One region of the Streptomyces sp. NPDC091282 genome, then DNA from elsewhere that is predicted to be linked to it. Evidence: predicted binding sites of a transcription regulator. Region 1 holds the regulator's gene; the other holds the start of a gene.

Evidence for each region. Region 1 encodes HspR, which represses chaperone genes until heat shock. Its sites were predicted from a motif close to TTGAGNNNNNNNNNCTCAA; they were not measured.
Region 2: lon (endopeptidase La) is a predicted target of HspR. The motif match lies at 5,468-5,486, and genes of this name have one in related genera.

The regions. Positions count from the first base shown of each region.
Region 1 is NZ_JBIVUX010000005.1:598,621-610,553, forward strand. It holds gene ACIQOE_RS26105 ((Fe-S)-binding protein) at 1-1,033, opposite strand, end outside; gene ACIQOE_RS26110 (MraY family glycosyltransferase) at 1,281-2,300, shown strand; gene dnaK (molecular chaperone DnaK) at 2,395-4,236, shown strand; gene grpE (nucleotide exchange factor GrpE) at 4,233-4,892, shown strand; gene dnaJ (molecular chaperone DnaJ) at 4,929-6,110, shown strand; gene ACIQOE_RS26130 (heat shock protein transcriptional repressor HspR) at 6,116-6,562, shown strand; gene ACIQOE_RS26135 (PA14 domain-containing protein) at 6,632-9,052, opposite strand; gene ACIQOE_RS26140 (substrate-binding domain-containing protein) at 9,347-10,459, shown strand; gene ACIQOE_RS26145 (LuxR C-terminal-related transcriptional regulator) at 10,832-11,884, shown strand; gene ACIQOE_RS26150 (helix-turn-helix transcriptional regulator) at 11,921-11,933, opposite strand, start outside.
Region 2 is NZ_JBIVUX010000003.1:920,398-932,330, reverse strand. It holds gene ACIQOE_RS18160 (nitrate- and nitrite sensing domain-containing protein) at 1-169, opposite strand, end outside; gene ACIQOE_RS18155 (hypothetical protein) at 576-1,364, shown strand; gene ACIQOE_RS18150 (MarR family transcriptional regulator) at 1,376-1,867, opposite strand; gene ACIQOE_RS18145 (lysozyme) at 2,145-2,951, shown strand; gene lon (endopeptidase La) at 3,022-5,445, opposite strand; gene ACIQOE_RS18135 (rhomboid-like protein) at 5,702-6,535, opposite strand; gene ACIQOE_RS18130 (spermidine synthase) at 6,793-7,491, shown strand; gene ACIQOE_RS18125 (response regulator transcription factor) at 7,602-8,342, shown strand; gene ACIQOE_RS18120 (HAMP domain-containing sensor histidine kinase) at 8,339-9,445, shown strand; gene ACIQOE_RS18115 (multifunctional oxoglutarate decarboxylase/oxoglutarate dehydrogenase thiamine pyrophosphate-binding subunit/dihydrolipoyllysine-residue succinyltransferase subunit) at 9,771-11,933, shown strand, end outside.

The DNA of each region.
Region 1 (11,933 bases):
CGCCGGCGAGCAGGTAGGGCGCCTTGGCGTGCGCGTGGTCGCGCAGCGACATGATCAGCAGCTTCGGGGAGAGCGGCTTGCCGGTGTTCCAGGCCGGGCACTGCGACTGGCAGCGGCCGCACTCGGTGCAGGTGGAGAAGTCCAGCAGGCCCTTCCAGGAGAACTGCTCGACCTGGGAGACGCCGAAGACGTCGTCGTCACCGGGGTCGGTGAAGTCGATGGGCTCGCCGCCCGACGTCATCGGCAGCAGGCCGCCCAGGGAGGTCTCGCCGGTGGCGTTCCGCTTGAACCAGATGTTCGGGAACGCCAGGAAGCGGTGCCAGGCCACACCCATGTCGGTCTTGAGGGCGACCACGATCATCCAGATGAAGGAGGTCGCGATCTTCAGCCCGGCGAAGAAGTAGGTGAGGTTCTGGAGCGTGGAGAGGTCCATGCCCCGGAACCAGGAGACCACCGGGTAGGAGATGAAGAACGACGCCTCGTAGGAGTCCACGTGGTGCTGCGCGCCCTCCAGGGCGTGCAGCGTGAAGATGCAGACGCCGACGATCAGGATGACCGTCTCGACGAAGTACGCCTGGCCGAAGTTCGAGCCGGCGAAGCGGGACTTGCGGCCCGGCCGGTTCGGCTTGCTCAGCTGGCGGATGACGATCAGCACCAGGATGCCGAGGACGGTCATGGTGCCGATGAACTCGACGAAGACGTTGTACGGCGCCCACTCGCCGATGACCGGCAGGATCCAGTCGGCCTTGAACAGCTGGCCGACGGCGTTGACGATCGTCAGCAGCAGCGAGAAGAAGCCGACCGCGACGAACCAGTGCGCCACGCCGACGATGCCCCAGCGGTTCATCCGGGTGTGGCCGAGGAACTCCCTCACCACCGTCACGGTCCGCTGGACGGGCTCGTCGGTACGGGTGCCGGCGGGCACGTTCTGACCGAGCCGCATGAAGTTGTAGATCTGCACGACGGCGCGGGCGAACAACGCCACGCCGACCACGATCAGAACCAGCGACACGATGATCGCGGCGAGTTGCATGGGGGCTCCTCGGGCCTGCGAGGGGTCTCTTCGGGTCTCTTCGCTAGAGAGGGTTCCCGAAATTACTAAGCGGTAACTTATGCAGTCGGTCTGAGACTACCCGCATCTTTACTCGCACTGTAGTCAGGTGCGAGGTGATCTGAATCGCTGAGGTGTGCCTGACCTGCCGTTGCCTTGCGGCGGCAAAGTGATCGTGTTATTCGTGTTACTCGTACTGAATTGTTACATTTGGGTCTAATTTAGACCTGTGCTCTACGGGATCGCCGCCGCCACCACCGCCCTGCTGCTCGCCGCCGTCCTCGCCGCGCTGATCCGGCCGCTCGCGCTGCGGCTGGGGCTCGTCGACCGCCGGCGGACGCGGCCCGTCCCGCTGCTCGGCGGCCTCGCCGTCGTGGGCGCCACCTGTCTGGTCGCCGGCGCCGGCGACTGGAGCGGGGTCGCCCCGCTCGGCAGCGGCGTCGGGCAGCTGCTGGCCGCCGGGGGAGCGGTGGCGCTGCTCGGGCTGATCGCCGACGTGTGGCGGCTGAAGACCCGCTTCCTGCTCCTCGGTACGGCCGTGGCCGCCGCGTGCGTGGTGCCGTACGCGGAGTTCGGCGTGGCCGAGGGGGTGCTCGGGGTCGGGTGGATCGCCTTCGTCGCCGTCGCCTTCAAGGGGCTCGACCACGCGGACGGGCTGGCCGGGACCGTCGGAGTGGTCACCGCCTTCGGGGTGGGGGCCTGCGCCTCCGCGGAGGTCATGGACGGGCTGGCCGTCCTGCTGAGCGTGCTCGCCGCCGCGCTCACCGGGTTCCTCATGCACAACTGGCATCCCGCGCGGACCGCCCTCGGTGCCACCGGCTCGCTGTTCGCCGGATTCGTGCTGGCGGCGGCCGCGCTGATCACCCGGACCGGGTACGACCCCGTCGCCAGCACCGGCGTGCTGTTCGCGCTCACCGCCGTCGCGAGCGCCGACGTACTGCTCGTCGTGCTGTCACGGCTGCTCGCCGGGCGGCCGGTGCTGCGGCGCGGGCCCGACCATCTCGCCCACCGGCTGCGGCGGCTCGGCCTGACCCCGCCGGGCGCGACCGTCGTCCTCGGGTCCGCGTCCTTCGCGGGCGTACTCGTCGGCGTGCTCGTGCATGGCGGCTGGGTCGGGCGGACAGGCGCCACCTGCGTCGCCTGCGTCACCGTCAGCGTGGTGCTGCTCCTCCTTCGGGTGCCGGTCTACGGACCCCGGCGCCTGGAATCGACGCAGGTCAGCGGCCACTTGCGTGTAAGGAACGGATAAGAGTTGAGTCGCCACGGCTCATGTCTGTTGACCCGCGGCGAGGCTTGATGCACACTTGAGTCCGTTCCACTCAAGTCAGCTGGAGGAAATCACCATGGCACGTGCGGTCGGCATCGACCTGGGCACGACTAACTCTGTCGTCAGCGTTCTTGAAGGCGGCGAGCCCACCGTCATCACCAACGCCGAGGGTGCCCGGACCACGCCGTCCGTCGTCGCCTTCGCCAAGAACGGCGAGGTTCTGGTCGGCGAGGTCGCCAAGCGCCAGGCGGTCACCAACGTGGACCGCACCATCCGGTCCGTGAAGCGTCACATGGGCACCGACTGGAAGATCCAGCTGGACGGGAAGGACTTCAACCCCCAGCAGATCTCCGCCTTCATCCTGCAGAAGCTGAAGCGGGACGCGGAGGCCTACCTGGGCGAGAAGGTGACCGACGCGGTCATCACCGTCCCGGCCTACTTCAACGACTCCGAGCGCCAGGCGACGAAGGAGGCCGGCGAGATCGCGGGCCTGAACGTCCTGCGCATCGTGAACGAGCCCACGGCGGCCGCGCTCGCCTACGGCCTCGACAAGGACGACCAGACGATCCTCGTCTTCGACCTCGGCGGCGGCACCTTCGACGTGTCCCTCCTGGAGATCGGTGACGGCGTCGTCGAGGTGAAGGCCACCAACGGCGACAACCACCTCGGCGGCGACGACTGGGACCAGCGCGTCGTCGACTACCTGGTCAAGCAGTTCGCGGCCGGCCACGGCGTGGACCTCGGCAAGGACAAGATGGCCCTCCAGCGCCTGCGCGAGGCCGCCGAGAAGGCCAAGATCGAGCTGTCCTCGTCCACCGAGACCTCGATCAACCTCCCCTACATCACGGCGTCCGCCGAGGGCCCGCTGCACCTGGACGAGAAGCTCACGCGCGCCCAGTTCCAGCAGCTGACCGCGGACCTGCTGGAGCGCTGCAAGACGCCGTTCCACAACGTGATCAAGGACGCCGGCATCCAGCTCGGCGAGATCGACCACGTCGTCCTCGTCGGCGGCTCCACCCGTATGCCCGCCGTGGCCGAGCTCGTCAAGGAGCTGACCGGCGGCAAGGACGCCAACAAGGGCGTCAACCCGGACGAGGTCGTCGCCATCGGCGCCGCCCTGCAGGCCGGTGTCCTCAAGGGTGAGGTCAAGGACGTCCTGCTCCTCGACGTGACCCCGCTGTCCCTCGGCATCGAGACCAAGGGCGGCATCATGACCAAGCTCATCGAGCGGAACACGACGATCCCGACCAAGCGGTCCGAGATCTTCACCACCGCCGAGGACAACCAGCCCTCCGTGCAGATCCAGGTCTACCAGGGCGAGCGCGAGATCGCGGCGTACAACAAGAAGCTCGGCATGTTCGAGCTGACCGGTCTGCCGCCGGCCCCGCGCGGTGTCCCGCAGATCGAGGTCGCCTTCGACATCGACGCCAACGGCATCATGCACGTGACCGCGAAGGACCTGGGCACGGGCAAGGAGCAGAAGATGACCGTCACCGGCGGCTCCTCGCTGCCGAAGGACGAGGTCGACCGCATGCGCCAGGAGGCCGAGCAGTACGCGGAGGAGGACCACCGCCGCCGCGAGGCCGCCGAGACCCGCAACCAGGGCGAGCAGCTCGTCTACCAGACCGAGAAGTTCCTCAAGGACAACGAGGACAAGGTCCCGGGCGAGATCAAGACCGAGGTCGAGGGTGCGATCGCCGAGCTGAAGGAGACGCTCAAGGGCGAGGACACCGCGGAGATCCGCACCGCCACCGAGAAGGTCGCGGCCGTCTCCCAGAAGCTGGGCCAGGCCATGTACGCCGACGCCCAGGCCTCGGGTGCCGCCGCCGGCGGCGCGCCCGCCGGTGACGCCGCGGACACGGACGACGTGGTGGACGCCGAGATCGTCGACGACGAGCGCAAGGACGGTGCCGCGTGACGGAGGAGACCCCGGGCTTCGAGGAGAAGCCCGACGTCCCCTCCGGCGCCACCTCCGACGACGCCGAGCCGAAGGCCGCCCCCGCACAGGGGGCGGCCCCGGCCGGGGACGCAAACGCAAGCGAGCTGGCCGGTCTGACGGCGCAGCTGGACCAGGTCCGCACCGCCCTCGGCGAGCGCACCGGGGACCTCCAGCGCCTGCAGGCCGAGTACCAGAACTACCGCCGCCGGGTGGAGCGCGACCGGATCACGGTCCGGGAGATCGCCATCGCGAACCTCCTGACCGAACTCCTGCCGACGCTCGACGACATCGGCCGCGCGCGGGAACACGGCGAACTGGTCGGCGGTTTCAAGTCGGTGGCCGAGTCGCTGGAGACGGTCGCGGCGAAGATGGGCCTGCAGCAGTTCGGCAAGGAGGGCGAGCCCTTCGACCCGACGATCCACGAGGCGCTGATGCACAGCTACGCGCCGGACGTCACCGAGACGACGTGCGTGGCGATCCTGCAGCCCGGGTATCGCATCGGCGAGCGCACCATCCGCCCCGCGCGGGTGGCGGTCGCCGAACCGCAGCCGGGGGCGACCGCGGCCAAGGCCGAGGGGGCCGACGAGGCCCCGGCGGCCGGCGACGAGAAGGACAACGGCCCTGAGGAGGGCTGACGTCATAGGTACCGAGCGGAAGGAGGGGCGTCGGGGATGAGCACCAAGGACTTCATCGAGAAGGACTACTACAAGGTCCTCGGCGTCCCCAAGGACGCCACCGAGGCCGAGATCAAGAAGGCGTACCGGAAGCTCGCCCGCGAGTTCCACCCGGACGCCAACAAGGGCAACGCCAAGGCCGAGGAGCGCTTCAAGGAGATCTCCGAGGCGAACGACGTGCTCGGTGACACCAAGAAGCGCAAGGAGTACGACGAGGCACGCGCCCTCTTCGGCAACGGCGGCTTCCGCCCGGGGCCGGGCGCGGGCGGCGGCAACTTCAACTTCGACCTGGGCGACCTCTTCGGAGGCGGCGCCCAGGCCGGAGGCGGCGGCTTCGGCGGTGGCGGCGGCGGCTTCAGCGACGTCCTGGGGGGCCTGTTCAACCGGGGCGGCGGCGCGGGCGCACGGACCCAGCCCCGGCGCGGCCAGGACATCGAGTCCGAGGTCACGCTCAGCTTCACGGAGGCCATCGAGGGCGCCACGGTCCCGCTGCGGATGTCCTCGCAGGCACCCTGCAAGGCCTGTTCGGGCACCGGCGACGTGAACGGCACACCCCGTGTGTGCCCGACCTGCGTCGGCACCGGCCAGGTGGCGCGGGGATCCGGCGGCGGCTTCTCGCTCACCGATCCCTGCCCCGACTGCAAGGGCCGCGGCCTCATCGCGGAGAACCCCTGCCCGGACTGCAAGGGCAGCGGCCGCGCCAAGTCGTCCCGGACCATGCAGGTCCGCATCCCCGCCGGGGTGACGGACGGCCAGCGCATCCGCCTGCGCGGCAAGGGCGCACCCGGCGAACGCGGTGGCCCGGCCGGTGACCTGTACGTCATGGTCCACGTCGACACCCACCCAGTGTTCGGCCGCAAGGAGGACAACCTCACGGTGACCGTGCCGGTGACCTTCACCGAGGCGGCGCTCGGCGGCGAGGTCAGGGTCCCGACCCTGGGCGGACCGCCGGTCACCCTGAAGCTGCCTCCGGGCACGCCCAACGGCCGCACCATGCGCGCCCGCGGCAAGGGCGCGGTCCGCAAGGACGGCACCCGCGGCGACCTTCTGGTCACCGTCGAGGTGAGTGTCCCGAAGGACCTGTCGGGGAATGCTCGTGACGCGCTGGAGGCGTATCGCGAGGCGACCGCGGGTGAGGACCCGCGGGCCGAGCTGTTCGAGGCCGCGAAGGGAGCATGACAGAGATGGACGGCCGTCGACGCAATCCGTATGAACTGACCGAGGAGACCCCGGTCTACGTCATCTCGGTGGCGGCCCAGCTCTCCGGACTGCACCCGCAGACGCTGCGCCAGTACGACCGCCTGGGCCTGGTCTCCCCGGACCGCACGGCCGGGCGGGGCCGCCGCTACTCGGCCCGCGACATCGAACTGCTCCGTCAGGTGCAGGCGTTGTCGCAGGACGAGGGCATCAACCTGGCCGGCATCAAGCGCATCATCGAACTGGAGAACCAGGTCGCCGCGCTCCAGGCCCGCATGGCCGAGATGGAAGCGGCCCTGGACGGCGCCGCGGCCGCGATGCGCCAGCGCGAAGCGGCGGTGCACGCCTCGTACCGCCGTGACCTGGTCCCGTACCAGGAGGTCCAGCAGACCAGCGCGCTGGTGGTGTGGCGGCCGAAGAAGGCCAAGGACTAGCGGCAGGACCGTCGGTACGCGTGCGAAGGGGCCCGAAGGACATGTCCTTCGGGCCCCTTCGCCATGCGGTCAGTAGTCCCAGATGCCGTAGGCAGCCTCGGTGACCGACGCCTCGGCGCCGGAGGCGTCCAGGCGGACGACCCGGTAGTAGTGCAGGCCCAGTTCGTCCCCGGACACGGTGGTGTCCATGAAGAACGAGGCGGTGCCCGTCGGGCCCTCGGACAGGGTGACGTAGGCCCCTGCGGCCGGGTCCCAGCGCTCCACGCGGTAGGCGGCGAACCGGGCGCAGTCGCCGAGGCAGCCGGAGCTCTCCGAGCAGCCGACGTGCAGCTCCGGGTAACGGTCCGCGCGGACGGTGGCCGTGGTCCAGCCGGGCGGCCGGGTGTCCGGCAGGGCGACCTCGACGGTCGTGGTGCGGAAGAAGTCGGGGCCCTCGTTCTCGTACAGGTGGAAACCGTCCGCGGCGGCCACGCGGTAGACGTGGGTGGCGCCGTCCGGCACGGTCGGGCAGATGATCCCGGTCTGCGAGGAGTTCGAGGTCCAGCAGTTCTTCGTCCAGACCGTCCCGCCGGTCTCCGGGTCGGTCGTGCCCTGCCACACGTAGTACTCGGTGACGTCGTCGTCGGCGGGCGGCGTCCAGGTCAGGCGGACGCCCAGCGGCACGGTTTCGGCCGTCAGGTTCTCCACCGGAGCCGGGCGCACGGTGTCCGGCGTGGTCGCCGTGGCGGCCGGACCGGGCCGCGACGCGTGACCGTACGGGTCGACCGTCACGACCGTGTAGTCGTACGCCGTCTCGGAGGCGCCGGAGACGTCCCAGCAGGAGCCGTTGATCTGCCGGTCCCCGGCGTACGCCGGGGCGTCGTCGCCGGTCCAGGTCCAGTAGGTGTGCGGGTCCGTCAGCGGCAGGTCCCGCGCGTCGTCCGGCTTGCACCCGGCCACCGTGCTGCTGACGCCGGTCGCCCGGTCGGTGCGCACGACCCGGTAGGTGAGCAGGGGCCGGTCCTCGCCGAAGGTCCACGGATCGGCGCTGCTCCACTCGACCATCACGCCCTCGTCGAACCGGTGCGCGGTGGTCCGGAAGGAGGGCACGGCCTCCGGGCGGTCCGCCATCGTCAGCGTGACCTGTGCCGGGGCGGCCGCGTTGCCCGCCGCGTCCACCGAACGCACCGCGTACCGGTAGCCGTCGGCGACCGCGAGCCGCTGGAGCGGGACGACGTCGGTGGCCTTGGTGGTGCGGACGGCGGTGCCGCTGCCGGGCAGCGCGTCGAGCCAGCCGCCGGTCGCCGGGTCGTACTGGAGGACCTGGTAGGAGGCGGCGCCGTCGACCGGGGACCACACCAGGTGGGGCACGCCGGAGCGGTACTCCGTCCGGACGGCGGACACGGCCGCGGGAGGCGTCCGGTCGCTGGTGGTGAAGGTGGCGGCGGCCGAGTACGCGGACCAGTTCCCGGCGGCGTCGCGGGCCCGGCCCCGGTAGGTCACCTTGCTGCCGTCGGCCGGCTGCCCGGTGTCGCAGATCGCGCCCTTGGTCCCCGTGTACACGGTGCTCCAGGCGCCGCTGACGGGGTTTCGCCGCTGCAGCTCGTACAGCGCGATGTCCGCCGCGTTCTCGGCGGTCGTGACGAGCTCGGGGCCGGGGTGGGGCCGGTCGGCCGGGCAGCTGTCCATCTCGACGAACGGCGCGGCGGGCGGCGTCCTGTCGGGGGTCGTGACGCCCAGGTCGGCGGTGCCGGCGGACCGGTTGCCGGCCCTGTCGTGGGCGCGGACCTCGTAGTAGTAGACGGCGCCGGTCCTCGGCGGGGTGTCGGTGTACGTGGTGGACGCGGTCGTGGCCAGGGGCTTGCTGCCGAAGGAGCCGCCCTTGAGCCGCCGGTAGACCCGGTACCCGGCGAGGTCCAGCTCCCGGTTCTTCGACCAGGTGAGCCTCGCCCGGCCGGTGGCCTTGTCGTACGAGAGGGACGTTCCGCTCGGCGTGAGCGGCGCGGTCTTGTCGACGGTCGCCGAAGTGCGGGGCGTGTAGGCGAACTTGACCTTGGCGGCGCCGGTCCAGTTGACGTAGTCGATCCGCAGGGTGTGCCGGCCCCTGGGAACGGTGACGGCGACGGTCCTGCTCACCGTCGAGGCCGTGTTCTTCCACAGGTCGATCCTGCGCACGCCGTCGAGGTACACCCGGATGCCGTCGAGTCCGGAGGCGGCGAGGGTGAACGGGCCGCCGGAGCCGAAGTCGCGGGTCACCGTCCAGCGGACGCCGAAGTTGTCCCGTGGCAGGCCGGAGGCGGGGGCGCCGCTCCAGCTCTCGCTGATCGTGGAGTCGCAGCCGGTCTTCCTCGGGGCGCCCTTGAACGTGGTGTTCGCGAACAACTGCCGTTGGTAGACGGGTGCGGTGCAGGTCGTCGTGGCCGCCGTGGCGGGCGCGACGGCGCCGCCGAGCAGGGTGCCGGCGGTGGCGAGCACCACGGCGCCGGCCGCGGTGCGTCTGGCTGGCTTCATTCGATCCTCTGGTCGTTTCCGTTATGACGGAGATGGCCGTTGCCGTTGTCGACTCATGAGGAAAGGAGTTGGTTGTACTGATCTTTGCCTTCCCATGAACTCCCTTTGGATGGAGGGTCCGTAAAGGGTGTTTGCAGGCGATTCCGCATCCCCTTCACAGTCGCAGCGGAGCGTAGTGTTGCGCACTCGTTAAGTGGTTCCGCTTGACGCCGGGTACGGCCTACGCGTTGTCTTTTCAGACATCTGGGTCGCAAGCAGTCCCAAGTCCGGAACGCACCTGAAGTGAGCCCCCGAATGCGTCGTATAGCCATGTTTGTGGCCGCGTCCACGATGACCCTCTCGCTCGCCGGCTGCGGCGTGCTCAACGCGTCGGGATCGTCGACCACCGCGAGCCCGACCAAGGGCAACGACATCACCGTGGGTGTGCTGATGCCGGACATCATCAACACCCGGTACCAGAACTTCGACTACCCGATCATGAAGGCGAAGATCGCCGAGCTGACCAACAAGCAGGGGCGGATCGCGTACGCCAACGCCGGGTCGATCGCCTCCAAGCAGTCCGAGCAGATGCAGAAGATGATCGACGACAAGGTCGACGTGATCATCCTGGACTCGGTCGACTCGCACGCCATCAGGGGCGAGGTGAAGAAGGCCAAGGCCGCGGGCATCCCGGTCATCGCCTACGACCGCCTCGCCGAGGGCCCGATCGACGCCTACGTCTCCTTCGACAACGAACTGGTGGGCGAGGTGCAGGCCCGCACGCTGCTGGAGGGGCTCGGACCGGACGCCGACACCTCCGACAAGGTCATCATGGTCAACGGCTCGCCGACGGACCCGAACGCCAAGCAGTTCAAGACGGGTGCGATGTCCGAGCTGTCGGGCAAGGTGGACATCCCCTCCGGCGCCTCCTTCGACACCAAGGACTGGGACCCGCCGACCGCCGGCAAGGAGGTCACCAAGGCCATCAACGCGATCGGCAAGGACAACGTGGCCGCCGTCTACTCCGCCAACGACGCCATGGCGGGCGAGATCATCAAGTCCCTCAAGGCGGCCGGCATCACCAACCTGCCGCCGGTCACCGGCCAGGACGCCGACCTCGACGCCATTCAGCGGATCCTCATCGGCGAGCAGTACATGACCGTCTACAAGCCCTACCCGAACGAGGCCGAGGCCGCCGCCGAGATGGCCGTCTACAAGGTGCAGGGCAAGGACATCCAGTTCGACGCGCTCACCCAGGACCAGGTCGACAGCCCGACCAACAAGGACATTCCGGCCCAGCTGGTGCAGGTCAGCGCCGTGACGAAGAGCAAGATCAAGGACACCGTCGTCGCCGACGGCATCTACAAGATCTCGCAGATCTGCACCGCCGCCTACAAGACGGCCTGCGCCGAGGCCGGCCTCAAGTAGCCCCCGGCGGGGCGCACAAAGACGCCGGGCCCTCCACGACCGCCGTCCGTCGTGGAGGAGCCCCGAGGCGGCCCTTCGGCAACGCCCCACCCCCGCACGCGAGTTGCGGGGCCCCGGCATCCGGCGGGGAAGGCCTGACCGGGCCCCTGCGAGGGCCCGGCGACCACCTCTGGCAGGCGCTGCCCGCGATGCCCGCGCGGCCCCGCCGCGACCGCCGTCATCCTGGTGCGGAGCGGCCCGCGGAGGCCGGGAGATAGGGGACGTACCAGGGTATTGCGACGCCCGGTGCGAGGGGAGCCGTGTTGCGGACCCGGTCCTGACCGCTCATAGTTGCGCTGCGGAAGAGGCAGCAAACCGGGGGTGGAATGGCCGATGGCCGGGCACGGGACGGACAAGCATCCACATGGTGCCGACCGACTGTGCGCCGCCGGGGACCGCGTGTACTCCCGGGCCGTGCGCCGGGGCCGGGTACCGCGCACGGACGCCGACGCGGTGCCGTGCCTGCTGGAGCTGGCACTGCTGCACCCCGACCCCGACGACATGGACTGGCTGGTGCCGACCTCCCCGCAGGAGGTCATGATCCGGCTGCTGCGCGGGGTCCACGACGAGGTCACCGACAGCCAGCGGCGGGTGGGCTCGGCGGTCTCCGCCTTCGAGTGGTACGCCGGTCTGGGACGGCAGTTGCAGGCCGCCTCGGCCTCCGCGGAGGGCACGGCGGCGATCCGGGTCCTGGACGGGCTGTCACGGATCCAGGCGGCCATGGACGAGGCGACGGAGGCCTGCACCAGTGAGGTGCTGACCGTCCAGCCGGGCGGCATCCGCCGGGAGTCGGAGCTGACCGAGGGACTGCACCGGGCGGTCGCCCTGCGCGGCCGCGGCGTTCGGATGCGGGACCTGTACACCCATGTCGCCCGGCACGGCCAGGGTCTGCTCAACTACCTGGAGCTGATGGGCGACGCGGTGGAGGCCCGGACGCTCGACGAGGTCATCGACCGCCTCATCCTCTTCGACCGCACGGTCGCCTTCATCCCCGCCAACGCCGACCGCACGATGGCCCTGGAACTGCGCCACCCCGCCCTCGTCGAGTACTTCGTCACCGTCTTCGAGCGCCTGTGGCGCCTCGCGATCCCCCTCACCGCCCCGCTCCCCGACACCGGCATCGAGGGCATCTCGCACCGCGAGCAGTCCATCGCGGCGCTGCTCGCCGAGGGCCACCAGGACGCGGTGATCGCCGAACGCCTCGGCATCAGCGTCCGCACCTGCCGCGCCCACATCGCCCGCCTCTCGGAGACGCTCGGCGCGGCCAGCCGCACCCAACTGGGCGTGCGCATAGCCCAGGTGGGCCTGGACCGGCCACCGGGCGAGACGGGCACGGCACCGCCCGCCGTCAGCCTTCCCGACCAGGAATCCCCGAGCGTGCGCTGAGGCGGCCGGGCCGGGCGGCTCCCGGCGCGCTCGGGGTCAACGGCCGGCC
Region 2 (11,933 bases), on a different contig from region 1:
CGGTCAGCAGGGCCGGGGCGCCGGCTCCCGCGATCGCCGCGGCGACCACCGCCACGGCCACGATCAGCCGGGTGCGGACGTGCTTGCGGCGGCCGGTGCCGACGGGAGCGACGGCGCCCGTGTCGGAGGCCGTCTTCTTGCCTGTGCGCCGAGGCCGCGTCTTCTGCACCGGTGCTCGCACTCCTGAACTCGTGTACCAAGGGGCCGGGTGGCACTCCGTCATAATCCCCGGCATGTCGGTGCCAAGTGGTGCGCGTACCCGGTACTGCACCCGTTATGTAGGTCCCCGACCCTCCCAGCGCCGGTGGGCGGCGGTTCGGCATCGCCTCAGTCGCCACCCGAAGGAGTGAACATCGGAGGGGAGTTGGCGGGCAAGTTCCGCCGGACTGTGCCGGGGCCTTTTCCGGCGGGCCGGTTGGACGCGGAGGTCAGGCTTTGGCAGTATTCGCCGACACGCCTTCCCGGAGTACGCCATTCCTGCCCAAAGCAGGCGGCTGACCTGCGGTGCTGCGTGAATTCCCGGACGGTTGCCAGCCTTTGGCGAAGATCGTGAAGGGGTCGTGCAGACTGGCCGGATGCGTACGGAAGTCGTTTCGGAGCCAGGCACCCCCGACCGCCCCAACGAGGACTTCGCCGGTGTCGGAGTTCCCGCCTCGGGACAGGGGGGTTGCCTGATCGTCCTGGACGGCGTCACCCCGCCGGTGGGCGGCACCGGGTGTCTGCATTCCGTCCCCTGGTTCACCGCGCGGCTCGGCGGTGCGCTGACCGAACTGACCGTTTCGGCAGCAGATCTGACACTGCGGGACATCCTCGGGCGGGCGATCCGGCGCACCGCGGACGCCCACGGTGACACCTGTGACCTTTCTCACCCGCGCACGCCCCAGGCGACGGTCGTCCTGGCCCGCTGGACCGCGCAGGCCCTGGAGTACCTCGTCCTGTCTGACTCCGCGCTGCTCCTGCGCTCCCCGGACGGCGCGGTCACCGCGGTCCTGGACGACCGGCTCGACCGCCTCCCGCGCTCCTCGCTGGCCTCGGACGCGATCGCCGACGCCACGGTCCGCAACAAGGAGGGCGGCTTCTTCACGGCCGCCGCCGATCCCTCGGTGGCGGCCCGTGCGGTGACCGGGAGCCTGCCCCGGGACCGGGTCGGCGCGCTCGCCGCCCTCACCGACGGGGCGACCCGCTGGACGGAGAAGTTCCGCGAGGGCGACTGGGCCGCCCTCTTCGAGGTCGTGGCCGAGCGGGGCGCGCGGGCGCTGGTCGACCGGGTGCGGGAGCTGGAGGCGGCGGACCGGCAGGAGCGGGCGTTCCTGCGGCGGAGCAAGACGCACGACGACGCGACGGTGGTGTACGTCGAGTTCTGACGCGCCGGCGGCTACTTCTCCATCACACCGTTGAGCTGGTGGAGCAGCCGGGCCAGTTCGGCGACCTCCCGGCGCGGCCAGTGGGCGAGCTGGCTGACGTACCGGCCGCGGCGGGCCTCGCGGACCGTGCCGACCCGGCGCCGGCCCTCGTCGGTGAGGGCGACCAGCCAGGCGCGGCCGTCGGCCGGATCGGGTGCGCGGGTGATCAGCCCGAGCTCCTCCAGGGCCCGCAGCTGGCGGGACATGGTGGCCTTGCCGACGCCGATGTAGGCGGCCAGTTCGGTGGCGCGCTGGCCGCCGCACTCGTCGAGCCGGACCAGCAGGCCGTAGGCGGCGGTCTCCAGGTCGGGATGGACCTCGCGGGCCATCTCTCCCTGGTTGGCGCGGGCCCGGCGCAGCAGCACGGTCAACTCGCGTTCCAGGGTGAGGAATTCCTGGTCCGCACCGGTCGGCGTCAGCCCGGTGGCGGCGCGCAGTCCGTCGCCCTTTTCGTCGTCGTGCACGTCAGCACCCCTGATCGGTTTCGCAGTCCTGAAAGTTTCCGTCAAACCCCGTCGTCGCCGCAGCTCGCCAAGTATTCCGCAGGCGTAGACCAACGGCAGCCGCCGGACCCCCTTCCCCGGCGTCCGCGGCCTGCGTAGCGTCTCCGGCAGGCAAAAAGATGGCATGCCCACGCCACCGGCCCGCGTCACGCCGTGTGACCCCGCGTCGTGTCGCGCCCCTCGCACCGGCCGTCTCTGGCATATCTGGGAACCCCACCTCACCCCACGGAGGCACGTCATGCCCGTGCACAGACCCGCCCCCACTCTCCTCACCGGACTGCTCGCGCTCCTGGTCGCGGCGGTCTCCCCGATCCCGGCCCACGCCGACTCGGCCGCCCCCGCGCGCGGTTCGGCGTACATGGGCATGGGCGTCCTGGCCCACGACGGCCAGGGCGGCACGCCCAAGAGCAGCGACGCCGCCCAGACCGAGGGCGTCGACGTCTCCGGCCACCAGGGCAACGTCGCCTGGCCGACCCTGCTGAACAGCGGGGTCAAATGGGCGTACACCAAGGCGACCGAAGGCACGTACTACACGAACCCCTACTTCGCCCAGCAGTACGACGGCTCCTACGACGTGGGCATGATCCGCGGCGCGTACCACTTCGCGACCCCGGACACCACGAGCGGCGCCGCCCAGGCGAACTACTTCGTCGACCACGGCGGCGGCTGGTCCAAGGACGGCAGGACCCTGCCCGGCGCCCTCGACATCGAGTGGAACCCGTACGGCGCCGCCTGCTACGGCAAGTCCACCGGCGCGATGGTCAGCTGGATCTCCGACTTCCTCAAGACCTACCGGAAGCGCACCGGCCGGGACGCCGTGATCTACACGGCCACCAGCTGGTGGAAGGACTGCACCGGCAACTACGGCGGTTTCGCCGCCGCCCACCCCCTGTGGATCGCCCGGTACGCCTCGGACGTGGGCACGCTGCCCGCCGGCTGGTCCTACTACACGGCGTGGCAGTACACGTCGTCAGGACCGACCGTCGGGGACCACGACAAGTTCAACGGGGCCCTCGACCGGGTGGTCGCGCTCGCCAACGGCTGACGCCGCCCGGCAGCCCGAAGGCCCGGGCCTCCTCGCGGGGACCCGGGCCCTCCTCCTCCGGCAGCGTCCGTCACGCCGCTGCCGGAACCTCCGGCGCCGCGCCCTGCGTGGCGGGCGCGAGCGCCAGCTCCAGGACCTGCCGGACGTCGGTGACGGCGTGGACGTCGAGCTTGTCCAGCACCTCCGCCGGGACGTCGTCCAGGTCGGCCTCGTTGCGCTTGGGGATGATGACGGTCTTCACCCCGGCGCGCTGGGCGGCGAGCAGCTTCTGCTTCACGCCGCCGATGGGCAGCACCCGGCCGGTCAGCGAGACCTCGCCGGTCATGGCCACGTCCGTGCGGACCAGGCGTCCCGACAGGAGGGACGCGAGGGCCGTCGTCATGGTGACGCCGGCGCTCGGGCCGTCCTTGGGCACCGCGCCCGCCGGGAAGTGGATGTGCACGCCCCGCTCCTTCAGGTCGCCGACCGGGAGTTCCAGTTCGGCGCCGTGCGAGCGGAGGAAGGACAGGGCGATCTGCGCGCTCTCCTTCATCACGTCACCCAGCTGACCGGTGAGGGTCAGACCCGCCGCGCCCGTCTCCGGGTCGGCCAGCGACGCCTCCACGAAGAGGACGTCGCCGCCCGCTCCGGTGACCGCGAGACCGGTCGCCACGCCCGGGACCGCCGTACGGCGCTCGGCCGGGTCCTGGGCGGACTCGGGCACGTGGTGCGGACGGCCGATCAGGCCCCGCAGGTCCGCGTCCGTGATCGTGAACGGCAGCTCCCGCTCCCCCAGTTCGTGCTGGGCCGCGACCTTGCGCAGCAGCCGGGCGATCGACCGCTCCAGGGTGCGCACGCCCGCCTCCCGGGTGTACTCCCCGGCGAGCTTGCGCAGCGCGCTCTCGTCGAGGGCCACCTCGTCCGTGCCGAGTCCGGCCCGCTCCAGCTGGCGCGGGAGCAGGTGGTCCCGGGCGATGACGACCTTCTCGTCCTCGGTGTAGCCGTCCAGGCGGACCAGCTCCATCCGGTCGAGCAGCGCCTCCGGGATGGCCTCCAGGACGTTGGCGGTGGCCAGGAAGACGACGTCCGAGAGGTCGAGTTCGACCTCCAGGTAGTGGTCGCGGAAGGTGTGGTTCTGCGCCGGGTCGAGGACTTCGAGCAGGGCGGCCGCCGGGTCGCCCCGGAAGTCGGACCCCACCTTGTCGATCTCGTCCAGCAGGACGACCGGGTTCATCGAACCGGCCTCCTTGACCGCACGGACGATCCGGCCGGGCAGCGCGCCGACGTAGGTACGGCGGTGACCGCGGATCTCGGCCTCGTCCCGGACACCGCCGAGGGCGACCCGGACGAACTTCCGGCCCATCGCGTGCGCGACGGACTCACCGAGCGAGGTCTTGCCGACACCGGGCGGGCCGACGAGCGCCAGCACGGCACCGCCGCGCCGCCCGCCGATGACCCCGAGCCCCCGGTCGCTGCGGCGCTTGCGCACCGCCAGGTACTCGGTGATCCGCGCCTTCACGTCCTCCAGGCCGGCGTGCTCGGCGTCCAGGACCGCCTTGGCGCCCTGGATGTCGTACGCGTCCTCGGTCCTCTCGTTCCACGGCAGTTCCAGGACCGTGTCCAGCCAGGTCCGGATCCACGAGCCCTCGGGCGACTGGTCGCTGGACCGCTCCAGCTTGTCGACCTCCTTGAGGGCGGCCTCGCGGACCTTCTCCGGCAGGTCGGCGGCCTCCACCCGGGAGCGGTAGTCGTCGGACTCCTCGGCCGAATCCTTGGAGTTCTCGCCGTTCAGCTCGCGCAGCTCCTTGCGGACCGCTTCGAGCTGGCGGCGCAGCAGGAACTCGCGCTGCTGCTTGTCGACGCCCTCCTGGACGTCCTTGGCGATCGTCTCGGCCACGTCCTGCTCGGCGAGGTGGTCGCGCAGCTGCTGGGTGGCGAGCTTCAGCCGGGCCACCGGGTCGGGGGTCTCCAGCAGTTCGATCTTCTGGTCGGTGGTCAGGAACGGCGAGTAGCCGGAGTTGTCGGCGAGCGCCGAGACGTCGTCGATGGCCTGCACCCGGTCCACGACCTGCCAGGCGGCGCGCTTGCGCAGCCAGGCGGTGGCGAGGGCCTTGTACTCCTTGACCAGTTCGGTGACGTGACCGGGCACCGGATCCGGGACGTTCTCCTCCACGCGGGTGCCCTCGACCCACAGGGCGGCACCCGGGCCGGTGGTGCCGGCGCCGATGCGGACGCGGTACCGGCCGCGGATCAGCGCGCCGGGGTCGCCGTCGGCCAGCCGGCCGACCTGCTCCACGGTGCCGAGCACACCGGTGCCCGGGTAGGTGCCGTCGACCCGCGGGACCAGCAGCACCCTGGGCTTGCCGGGCTCGTTGCGGGCGGCGGCCTGGGCGGCCTCCACGGCGGCACGTACATCGGGGTCCTTGAGGTCCAGCGGGACCACCATCCCGGGCAGCACGACCTCGTCGTCGAGCGGCAGCACAGGGAGGGTGAGTGATGCGGACGTCGAAGCCATGATCTCCCCTTCGGCATTGAACTTGAGCTATGCCGACTCAATGCATGTGAGCCACTGAATGTTCCCGGGGGTGCGTTCGCTGTGAGCGATCGCCCGCTGACCTGCCGACACCGCCAGAACACCGACCGCCGCACCCTGATTCCGCGCCGGCCCACGGCGCCCCCGAAGGGGCGCGGGGAATCGCGCGACACGCCACGGTGGCGCGGCACGGTCCATGCCGGCCGAGTCCGCACCGCCCCGGCAAGGGCACCGGCGGTCAGGAACCGGCGGCGCGCCCGGCCCCGGAGACGTCGGCCGCCAAGGACTCCGCGTGTTCGCGGTGCCAGCGGCGCACCACGGGCCACAGGGCCGTCCCGATGGACAGCGAGATCAGGTGCCCCCAGTTGGTCATCGGGTCCTGGAAGGCGACCAGGTCCATGACGAGGCTGTAGCCGACCAGGGCCAGCAGCGGCCGCCCCAGCCAGGGGGTGAGCAGGCCGCACAGGGCGCCGACCCCGGCGGCCACGCCGTAGCTGATGCCGTAGTCGAGGCGGTGCAGGGAGGTGCCGGGGAGGTGGCCGGCCAGGACGGCCAGGCCCACCGGGACCTCGGTGGCGAGGGTGGCCAGCACGTGGCCCGCCAGGAAGACGAGGATCGCCCGGGCCCCGCCGATCCGCCGTTCCAGCGCGGTCAGCACGAGCACGAAGGCGAGCGCGTACGGGGACAGCAGGCCGCCCGCGACCCACAGCGCGCTGGCCAGCAGGACGAAGACCGGGGTGCGTGACAGGTGGGCGACGTCGGTGCTGGAGTCCTGGTAGACGGCGTGCAGCAGGCCGGGGCCCGCGTACTCGGCGAAGAGCGAGGTGAGGGCCAGGAGCAGCGTGTAGAAGAAGGTGACCGGCGTGCCGGCGGGCGTGGGCAGCAGCCGCCAGGGCCGCAGTGCCGGGACGGCGCGCGGGATCGCCACCGCCGGGAGGGCGAGGAGCGGGCCGCGCTGCCGCGGCACCCCGTCCAGCAGGACGGCGGCCTCCGCGGCGGGCACCGGTGGGGGCGCGCCCGCGGGAACGGGCTGCGGCACGGGCGGCGACGCGGCCCCGGCGGTCCGTTCCACGGTCGGGTGCTCCTTCCGTCTCACCTCGCCAGCCTTCGCCGTCCCCCGAGCGGCTGTCTATGACCGAAGCCACCCGGCGAGCGATTCACAGGATTTTCTGAAGAACCGTGCGGCGTTGCGAGGAACCATACGAGCCGCCCGCGGCCGCCCACGGGCGCGAAGCGCCGGGCGGCCCCTCGAACGAGTGACACCCGGGCGACCGTCCGACACCCGTAATTCGCGTGGCCGCAAAGCCGCGTTGGGGCAGGATGGCCGGCATGGCGGACATCATCGACAGGACCTCCGCGGACGACGGCCCACCCGTGGTCCTGGACCGGCGCGAGGGGCCGTACGGCGAGGTGGTGCTGCGCAGGCACGGCCGGCTGCTGCAGATCATCGCCAACGGCTGCTTCCTGATGGACACCTCCGACGGCCGCTCGGAGCGGCTGCTCGTGGACGCGGCCCGGGACGCGCTGGACGGACGCGCCGAACCGGCCGTGCTGATCGGCGGGCTGGGCGTCGGGTTCTCGCTGGCGCACGCCGCGCGGGATCCCCGCTGGGGCCGGATCACGGTGGTGGAACGGGAGCCGGCCGTCGTCGGCTGGCACCGGGACGGCCCGCTGTCCCCGCTGTCCGCGGGCGCGTTGGCGGACGCGCGCACGGAGATCGTCGAGGACGATCTCGTCACGTACGTCAATGAGACTTCCGACACATTCGACGCGCTGTGCCTGGACATCGACAACGGACCGGGCTGGACGGTCGACGAGGACAACGAGGGCCTGTACTCACCGGTCGGACTCGCAAGCTGTGCAAGGGTGTTGGAGCCGGGCGGGGTGCTCGCCGTGTGGTCCGCCCAGCCCTGTGCCGCGTTCGAGGAAACCTTGCGGAATGCCGGGTTCAAACAGGTGCGTACCGAAGAGATCCCGGTTGCCCGGGGCGTTCCGGACGTCGTTCACCTCGCCGTCCGCCCTGGATAGCGGGTGCGCCGCCTGTCCCCGTAGGGTGCATCCCTGACGCGGATCATTCAAGCGTCAATCGCAGTCATGGGATCACCCCACTGGTTCCGGAAAGCACACAGGGGCGGGCGATGGAGCAGACACACACCTCCCACAACGGCACGGCGACGGCTTCTCCGGGCGCCCAGCGCCGGGTTCTGGTCGTCGAGGACGATGCCACGATCGTCGACGCCATCGCGGCCCGCCTGCGCGCCGAGGGATTTCTCGTGCAAACCGCGGGCGACGGCCCGGCGGCCGTCGACACCGCCGAGGCCTGGCAGCCCGACCTGCTGATCCTCGACATCATGCTGCCCGGCTTCGACGGCCTGGAGGTCTGCCGCCGTGTGCAGGCCCAGCGGCCGGTGCCGGTGCTGATGCTCACCGCGCGCGACGACGAGACCGACATGCTGGTGGGCCTCGGGGTCGGCGCCGACGACTACATGACCAAGCCGTTCTCCATGCGGGAGCTGGCGGCCCGGGTGCACGTCCTGCTGCGCCGGGTGGAGCGGGCGGCCGTCGCGGCCTCCACGCCCCGGTCCGGCATCCTGCGCCTCGGCGAGCTGGAGATCGACCACGCGCAGCGCCGGGTGCGGGTGCGCAGCGAGGACGTGCACCTCACGCCGACCGAGTTCGACCTGCTGGTGTGCCTGGCCAACACCCCGCGCGCGGTGCTCTCCCGCGAGCAGCTGCTCGCGGAGGTCTGGGACTGGGCGGACGCCTCGGGCACCCGCACGGTCGACAGCCACATCAAGGCGCTCCGCCGGAAGATCGGCGCCGAGCGGATCCGCACCGTGCACGGTGTGGGCTACGCACTGGAGACACCGACGCCATGACCGCCGGGCCGGCCGGACCGAGAGGTCCCGGGGAGGAACCCTGGGGCACCGTGCGCCCGTTCTCGATCAAGACCAAGCTCGGCGCCCTGGTCGTCGTCTCGGTCCTGATCACCACGGGCCTGTCGATGATCGCGGTGCACACCAAGACGGAGCTGCGCTTCATCACGGTCTTCTCGATGATCGCCACCCTGCTGATCACGCAGTTCGTGGCGCACTCGCTCACCGCGCCGCTGGACGACATGAACGCGGTGGCCCGGTCCATCTCGCAGGGCGACTACACGCGCCGGGTGCGCGAGCACCGCCGGGACGAGCTGGGCGATCTGGCCGAGACGATCAACGTCATGGCCGACGAGCTGGAGGCCCAGGACCGTCAGCGCAAGGAGCTGGTGGCGAACGTCTCGCACGAGCTGCGCACGCCCATCGCGGGCCTGCGGGCCGTCCTGGAGAACGTCGTCGACGGGATCGCCGAGCCGGACACCGAGACCATGCGCACAGCCCTCAAGCAGACCGAGCGCCTCGGACGGCTGGTGGAGACCCTGCTGGACCTCTCCCGCCTGGACAACGGCGTCGTACCGCTGCGGCAGCGCCGCTTCGAGGTGTGGCCGTACCTGTCGGGCGTGCTCAAGGAGGCCAACATGGTCGCCGGGGCGCGCGGCCTGGCCTCGAACTCCGGCAGCCACACCCGTACCGACGTCCATCTGCACCTGGACGTCTCGCCTCCGGAGCTGACGGCGCACGCCGACCCGGAGCGCATCCACCAGGTGGTGGCGAATCTCATCGACAACGCGGTCAAGCACAGCCCGCCGCACGGCCGCGTGACCCTGAAGGCACGGCGCGGCCGTCAGCCCGAGTCGCTGGAACTGGAGGTCCTGGACGAGGGCCCCGGGATCCCGCGCTCGGAGTGGCACCGCGTCTTCGAGCGCTTCAACCGGGGGGCCGTACGACGGCCGCACGGGCCCGGCAGCGACGGCGGCACGGGGCTCGGGCTGGCGATCGCCCGGTGGGCGGTGGATCTGCACGGCGGCCGGATCGGCGTGGCCGAATCCGAGCGGGGCTGCAGGATCATCGTCACCCTCCCAGGGCTTTCCTCCGTGCCAAGTTGACGTAAAGTTCGATCCGGAGCCTCAAGATCGATCTGTGGTCCGGCGGCCGTCCGCTCAGCGGGGCCGGTGTGAGCAGGCGCGGTCTCCGCGCACGTCGTGGCAGGTACCGGCGCGAGGCGATCTCGGGCACGGCTGAGCCATGCCCGTTTCTGTCCTCTCCTAGCGGAACCACGCTTGTTTCCCGCCATTTCAAGCCCCGAAACACGCTTTCCGGTGTGACTTACACGACGATGAACGGGCCCGACCTGACCTTCACGGTCTTGGAGGCGTAGCCTTTATTCCCGCTGTCCATCACCTTGTGAAGCGGAAGAGGGCGGTTGCCGCCGTGTCGCCACAGTCCCCCAGTAACTCGAGCATCTCGACCGACGCAGACCAAGCGGGCAAGAACCCCGCAGCCGCGTTCGGACCGAACGAGTGGCTCGTCGACGAGATCTATCAGCAGTACCTCCAGGACCCGAATTCGGTAGACCGTGCCTGGTGGGACTTCTTCGCCGACTACAAGCCGGGGGCGCCCGCCGCCTCGGCTCCGGCGGGTACCGCGGCCGCGGGGGCCGCGGGCACCACGACGCCCGCGCAACCGCAGGCGCAGCAGGCGGCGGCTCCGGCCGCGCCGGCTCCCACCACGCCCGCGCCCGCCGCTCAGGCTCCCGCCGCGCCCGCCCAGGCCGCTCCGGCCGCGCAGGCCGCGCCCCCGGCCGCAGCGCCCGCTCCGGCGCCCGCGAAGCCCGCAGCCGCGGCTCCTGCCGCCGCGAAGCCGGCCGCCGCGAAGGCCGCGCCCGCCGCCGCGGCGCCCGAGGGTCCCGAGCTGGTCACCCTGCGTGGCCCGGCCGCGGCCGTCGCGAAGAACATGAACGCCTCGCTGGAGCTGCCGACGGCCACCTCGGTCCGCGCGGTCCCGGTGAAGCTGCTGTTCGACAACCGGATCGTCATCAACAACCACCTCAAGCGCGCCCGGGGCGGGAAGATCTCCTTCACGCACCTGATCGGCTTCGCGATGGTGCAGGCGATCAAGGCCATGCCGTCGATGAACCACTCGTTCGGCGAGAAGGACGGCAAGCCGACCCTGGTCAAGCCGGCCCACGTCAACCTGGGCCTGGCCATCGACCTGGTGAAGCCCAACGGCGACCGCCAGCTGGTCGTCGCGGCCATCAAGAAGGCCGAGACGCTGAACTTCTTCGAGTTCTGGCAGGCCTACGAGGACATCGTCCGTCGCGCCCGCGACAACAAGCTGACGATGGACGACTTCACCGGCGTCACGGTCTCCCTGACCAACCCCGGCGGCCTCGGCACCGTCCACTCGGTCCCGCGTCTGATGCCCGGCCAGTCGGTCATCATGGGCGTCGGCTCCATGGACTACCCGGCGGAGTTCCAGGGCACCAGCCAGGACACCCTGAACAAGCTCGGCATCTCGAAGGTCATGACGCTCACGTCGACCTACGACCACCGGGTCATCCAGGGCGCCGCCTCCGGAGAGTTCCTGCGCCAGGTCGCGAACCTCCTCCTCGGCGAGAACGGCTTCTACGACGACATCTTCGAGGCCCTGCGCATCCCCTACGAGCCGGTCCGCTGGCTCAAGGACATCGACGCCTCGCACGACGACGACGTCACCAAGGCCGCCCGTGTCTTCGAGCTGATCCACTCCTACCGGGTCCGCGGCCACGTCATGGCCGACACCGACCCGCTGGAGTACAAGCAGCGCAAGCACCCCGACCTGGACATCATCGAGCACGGCCTCACCCTGTGGGACCTGGAGCGCGACTTCGCCGTCGGCGGCTTCGCCGGCAAGTCGATGATGAAGCTGCGCGACATCCTCGGCGTGCTGCGCGACTCGTACTGCCGCACCACCGGCATCGAGTTCATGCACATCCAGGACCCCAAGCAGCGCAAGTGGATCCAGGACCGCGTGGAGCGCCCGCACTCCAAGATGGAGCGCGAGGAGCAGCTGCGGATCCTGCGCCGCCTGAACGCGGCGGAGGCCTTCGAGACCTTCCTGCAGACGAAGTACGTCGGCCAGAAGCGCTTCTCCCTGGAGGGCGGCGAGTCCGTCATCCCGCTGCTCGACGCGGTGATCGACTCCGCGGCCGAGTCGCGTCTCGACGAGGTCATCATCGGCATGGCCCACCGCGGCCGCCTGAACATCCTCGCGAACATCGTCGGCAAGTCGTACGCGCAGATCTTCCGCGAGTTCGAGGGCAACCTCGACCCGAAGTCGATGCACGGCTCCGGCGACGTGAAGTACCACCTGGGCGCCGAGGGCACCTTCACCGGCCTGGACGGCGAGCAGATCAAGGTCTCGCTGGCCGCCAACCCGTCCCACCTGGAGACGGTCGACCCGGTCATCGAGGGCATCGCCCGCGCCAAGCAGGACGTCATCAACAAGGGCGGCACGGACTTCACCGTGCTGCCGGTGGCGATCCACGGCGACGCGGCCTTCGCGGGCCAGGGCGTGGTGGCCGAGACCCTGAACATGTCGCAGCTGCGCGGCTAC